Linked DNA regions of Chlorogloeopsis sp. ULAP01. The protein of the gene in region 1 binds, or shares a complex with, the protein of each later gene. Links are inferred from orthologs where the notes say so. Each region holds a gene or a part of one and is shown on either strand. Other genes may lie near its edges.

What was found. The genes of interacting proteins can lie anywhere in the genome.
Region 2: the proteins of pheS (region 1) and pheT are in contact, whole or in part, in a crystal structure (PDB 6P24), measured with the Escherichia coli proteins. The link is inferred for Chlorogloeopsis sp. ULAP01 from one-to-one orthologs.

What each region holds. Positions count from the first base shown.
Region 1 is NZ_JAUDRH010000015.1:246,779-249,606, reverse strand. Bases 46-2,805 are described here. They hold pheS (phenylalanine--tRNA ligase subunit alpha), read right to left. Parts: upstream 2,042-2,805; coding sequence 1,049-2,041; downstream 46-1,048. Other genes in these bases: surE (5'/3'-nucleotidase SurE), read left to right, coding at 2,341-2,805; QUB80_RS27015 (RecQ family ATP-dependent DNA helicase), read left to right, coding at 46-892. In the rest of the region: more of QUB80_RS27015, read left to right, coding at 1-45; more of surE, read left to right, coding at 2,806-2,828.
Region 2 is NZ_JAUDRH010000004.1:286,099-289,276, forward strand. The notes cover bases 69-3,178. They hold pheT (phenylalanine--tRNA ligase subunit beta), read right to left. Parts: upstream 2,787-3,178; coding sequence 351-2,786; downstream 69-350. Other genes in these bases: QUB80_RS09840 (YciI family protein), read right to left, coding at 69-257. Outside these bases: more of QUB80_RS09840, read right to left, coding at 1-68.

The sequences.
Region 1 (2,828 bases):
ACTAGCTGCCTTTACTGCCACCGCCGATCCCCTAGCCCAAAAAATCATTCAAGAAACTTTACAATTACACCAACCAACAATTTTCCGTTTGAATCCTTATCGCTCCAATCTTAGCCCCACAGTCCAGATAGTTTGGACACCACGAGGCAGAAAGCAAAAATTATTAAAATTTATCCAACAAAGACAGCAAACCACGGGATTAGTTTACGTTCGCAGCAGACGAGATAGTGAGAATTTAGCTATATGGCTGCAAGAAATGGGTTATACTACAGCTAGTTATCATGCGGGACTGAGCGCTGAGGAACGCCGCGCTGTAGAAGGTGACTGGTTAGGAGGAAAAATACCTTTTGTAGTTTGTACCTCTGCCTTTGGCATGGGAATAAATAAACCAGATTGCCGTTGGGTAATTCACTTTCACGCACCGTTGTTGTTATCAGAATACGTGCAGGAAATAGGACGTGCCGGAAGGGATGGTAAACCAGCCCAAGCATTAACGTTAATCAGTGAACCGACAGGGTGGTTAGATCCACAAGATAAGCAAAGACAGAAATTTTTTGAGGAAAAAGTGCGACCGCAACACCTACAAGCACGACGATTTATCAACAAACTACCAAAAACAGGAGAAGTAGATGCAGTAGCCCGACAATTTCCCGATGGTGCTATTACTCTTTCTCTCTTACACAGTTGCAGTCAGCTAAAGTGGATTGACCCTTTCCACTACACAATTGTTAGTAGTCCGAAAAGTAGCTCACTTACACAACTCCAAACAGCTACACAGATGAATAAATACCTCACTAGCAAACAGTGCCGTTGGCAATTTTTATTATCTGCTTTTGGTTTTGAAAAAGAAGCAGCTAATTGGCGCTGCGGACATTGTGATAATTGTCAATAATCCTTTGTTATTAGTCCTTGGTCTTTAGTCATTAGCTAAAGACTAATGACTATATTCACGTCTAAATTCAATTTTATGGTAATAACGACCACCGATAAACATAGATGCACACCGATGATTTATCTGTGCTTATCTGTGTCCATCTGTGGTCGATTTCTAAAACTGCCTTAAAAAGCGTAAATCGCTGGCATACACGCGCCGAATATCATCAAGCTGATGTAGCACCATTGCAAAGCGCTCCACACCAAAACCGGCGGCAAAGCCTGTATAAATTTCTGGATCGTAACCTACAGCTTTTAAGACATTTGGATCGACCATACCACAACCCATAACTTCCAACCAGCGACCATTCCATTGCAAATCAACCTCAGCAGATGGTTCGGTAAACGGGAAATAACTAGCACGGAAGCGAATCGGTAACTCACCAAACATTGCCTGCAAAAATACCTTAATAGTACCTTTGAGGTCGGTAAAAGTCAGTCCCTCGTCAATTGCCAAAAGTTCGATTTGATGAAAAACTGCCGCGTGAGTAGCATCTACGTTATCTCTCCGATAGACTCTGCCAGGGGCAACAATGCGGATCGGTGGTTCTTCGTTTTCCATGTAGCGAATTTGTACCGACGAGGTATGAGTCCGCAGCAAATTGCCATCTGGTAGGTAGAAAGTATCCTGCATATCGCGAGCAGGGTGATCGGGTGGAGTATTTAGAGCCTCAAAATTATAGTAATCTGTTTCCATTTCTGGGCCAGAAGCCACTGTGTAGCCCATACCCACAAAGATATCTAGCGCCTTGTCGATCATGCCATTAATCGGATGAACTCGACCTTGGGGATAGTAAATTCCTGGCATTGTCACATCCAGAGTTTCAGCTTCTAGCTGTGCCTGAATTTTTGCTGCTTCCAAGGCTGTATGTTGCCGATCAAGGCTTGTTTGCAAGGCTTCTTTAACTGTATTGGCAACAGCCCCTATTTTTGGTCGTTCTTCTGCTGGAAGTTTGCCCATGCCGCCCAAAAGCACTGAGAGGCTACCTTTTTTGCCAAGATACTTGACTCTCAGTTCTTCTAAGCTTTCTAGGGTGTCGGCAGCTGCGATCGCCTTTTCTCCTTCCTCTCGCAATGCCAAAAGTTGAGCTTCTAAGTTACTTGTCATTACTCAATAGTTAATAGTCAATAGTCATCGGTCATCGGTCATCGGTCATTAGCCATTGGTCATTAACTGTGGACTAATGACAAAGGACAAATGACAAAAGACTAATCAAATTAATTAATAAGCCAATTGTGCATCAAAGGCAATGGTTGAAACCCAACGCACTAATATCAGTTTAGAGGTGATTGATGTAGATAAGCATATTTTTATTCCGTACTTGTGACACATAACATTGACAATTGATTCATGAGCGTTGACTAATGACTTAATGATTAGTGAGTATTTATATTTACGAATGAAACATGAAATTGCTGATTAGTAACGATGATGGTATTTATGCTTTAGGTATTCGGACACTCGCTAACTCTTTAGCCCAAGCAGGACATGAAGTTAGCGTAGTTTGTCCAGACAGAGAACGTTCTGCCACAGGTCATGGATTAACCCTACACCAACCAATTCGTGCCGAAATAGTCGAGTCGATTTTTCATCCCACCGTTAAAGCTTGGGCTTGTGATGGTACTCCCTCTGACTGTGTAAAATTGGCATTGTGGGCTTTGCTTGACTCTCCTCCCGATTTAGTTCTTTCTGGAATTAATCAAGGTGCGAACCTGGGAACAGAAATTCTCTATTCTGGTACTGTTTCCGCAGCAATGGAAGGCTTAATTGAAGGCATTCCCAGTGTGGCACTGAGTTTGGCTAGTTTCTCGTCCAAAGATTTTCAACCCGCAGCTAAATTTGCCAATATTCTAGTGGAACAGATAGCGAAAAAGCCTCTTCCTGATTTGATGTT
Region 2 (3,178 bases), on another replicon or contig:
ATCCATTCTTTGATTGTGTATTCAGTCCAAACACCGTTTTTCCAGTAAGGATCATTTTCTACTAATTGGCGCACTGTGTCTTGATCTGGAGCTTCGTAAATGCCAAAAACTTTGGTTAAATCTTGGGTAGGACCAATAGTAATTAATACACCAGATTCTTTCTGTTTTGCTAATCCATCTAAATGTACTTGACGATAAGGAGCGCGTTTTTCAAGTACATCTTCGCAGTAACTTCCCCACATTACGTATTTTGGCATAATTAATTGTTAATGGTTAATGTTAATGGCTAATTGCTAATGGCTAATGGTTAATAGCAACGAACAATTAACTATTAGCTATTAGCATTCTGATTAACTTCTCAAAGAGACGCCAAATTTCTCCACCAATGTATCGCGGACTTTTTGATGCACGGGTTCTACTTCTGCATCGGTGAGAGTGCGATCGCTGGCTCGATAGATTAAGCGGAATGCTAAACTCCGCTGCCCTTGAGGTACGTGTTCGCCGTGATACTCATCAAACAATTCCACAGACTCCAGCAAATCTTTGCCAACTTTGGTAATAACTTTTTCAATTTCTGCAACTGTCACTTTCACTGGTGCGAAAAAGGCAATGTCTCTGTCGGTAGCTGGATAAGTAGAATAAGGCTTGAAAGCAGGAACAAGAATTTCATCTTGATCAAGCGCATCCAACAACACATTTAGATCCAACTGGAATATGGAAATTGCATCTGGTAAATTTTTTTCTCGCTGTAGTTGGGGATGCAGTTGTCCAAACACACCCAATCTAGAACCTCCCAGCCATAGGGAAGCGGTGCGCCCTGGGTGTAAGCGGCGATCGCGGCAATCGGGTTGATATTCCACCTGCAAGCCCATGAGTTGAAATACGCTTTCGAGTATGCCTTTGGCTTCAAACCATGTCATGGGTTGTTCGCGCCCGCTTCTTATCCATTTGCTAGATGTAGGATCGCCTCCCATAATTCCGGCTAGGGCATCTGCCTCTTGCAATCCATTTTCTTCTTGCCAAAAAATACGCCCAATTTCAAAACCATTGAGAGAGCCGTTGCCTTGCTCTAAATTGTATTGAAAAGCATCAATCAACCCGGAAATTAAATCGGTTCGTAGCGCTGAATATTCTACAAATAAAGGGTTGGCTAGCACTATTTGTCTATCTTCTCCCGGTTTTACCAAGGAGTAGTGCATTAATTCTGTCAAACCTTTGGCTCGAAAGGCAGCGCGCAATTTGCGCAACATTTCTTGTTCAAAAGGTAAATAGCCTGCTTCTGACTTTTCTGGCAGAGTATCGCAGAAGCGATCGTAACCGTAGAGGCGGGCGATTTCTTCAATCAAATCAATTTCTCGCTCCAAGTCCCGATAACGATAGGGTGGTACTGTTACCATCCAAGTACGCTCTTCTATAGGAGTGAGTTGGCACGATAGGGCAGTGAGGATGCGCTCTACATCTTCACTTTGTAATTCTCCGTTTTTTTCTCCCAAATCAATAGGCCCTAACACCTGATTAACTCGATCTAAACGCAATTCTATCGAACGTGTCCAAGTTGATGGATCGGGGCGGGTATCGGCTATTTCCTGAGTCACAAGCTTTCCAAAAGCAAGTTCCGTTAGTAGGGATAAGGCGCGGCGTGTAGCTATTTCCAATCCAGCGCTATTCACGCCCCGCTCGTATCGGGATGAAGACTCGCTTCTTAACCCCACACTTCGAGAAGAACGACGAATCGCTACGGGATCAAATAGTGCAGCTTCTAATACTAGATTTTGCGTATTTCCATGGACTTCCGTTGCTTCACCGCCCATTACTCCTGCTAAAGCAACAGGTTTATCATTGGCAGTAATTAACAAATTTTGGGTGGAGAGAGTGCGAGTTTGCCCATCTAGAGTTTTCAGAGATTCTCCTGCATTGGCAAAGCGGACACCAATGGTTAATTTTTCGCCTCCAGTAACTGATTGTAGGCGATCACAATCAAAGGCATGTAGTGGTTGTCCCCATTCCAACAATACATAGTTGGTAATATCTACTACATTATTAATCGGTCGTACTCCCGCAGCCCGCAACCGTTGTTGCAGCCATTCTGGAGAAGGAGCAATTTTAACTTGTTTAATGACTGTGCCAATATAAGCGGGGCAAGCTTGCGTATCAGCTACTTTAATCGCTAAATTGCCTGCGCCTTGGGGAACCGATGCTTCATCAGGTTCGGGAATAGTCAATTTTGCACCTGTGAGGGCTGCTACTTCCCGCGCTATACCTACCATACTTAAAGCATCAGCGCGGTTAGCAGTAGCAGTCACATCTAAAATCACATCATCTAAACCCAATAGCGATCGCACATCACTACCCAGTGGCAAATTTTCTTGGGTAAAAATATGAATTCCATCTACATCGCTAGGCAAACCCAGTTCTTTTAGAGAGCAGATCATGCCATTTGACGGAACACCACGCAGTTTTGCAGGTTTAATCTTTAAATCAATATTTGGTAAATAAGTGCCTACTGTTGCTACTGGCACATAAATATCTGCTCGGACATTGGGAGCACCGCAGACGATATTTAAAGTCTCACCTGTGCCAACATCAACTTGGCAAACACTTAATTTATCAGCATTGGGGTGGGGTTGGCGCTCAAGCACTCTTCCCACAACAACACCATCTGCCCAAGTGCGGCGATCTTCAATATCTTCAACTTCAAACCCCGCCATTGTCAGAGTTTCTGCTAAATCTTCCGGGTTGAGCTTTACCTCGACTAGTTCCCGCAGCCATTTAATAGAAATACGCATGGAATATGTGCTTGTGCGAAATCAGAGCTGAAATCAGAATGCAATGACTATTCTAGAACTAATCGCTGAAGTTCCTCACCAAATACAACAAGCAATATTATTCATTCCCCTCCTCACTTGCGGGCAAGGTTAGGGCTGGGGTTTCTCTTTGGAGAGAGACGAAGGGAGACATAATTCTTCCGGAAAACTGCTGTAACGTTCTGTTGATTAACAATAAACTGAGTTTGATTCAAATATCAGACAATATAGAAACGAGTGTCACAAGTTAAGGTCGAAATGTGATGAATAAAGCGACGTAAGTAACTTACCTACAAAAGCTATCATTAAACGAGTAGCATAGGTGATTTTGCCCTGATCTAGAAAAATTACCCAAAAAAATGAGTTATTTAATG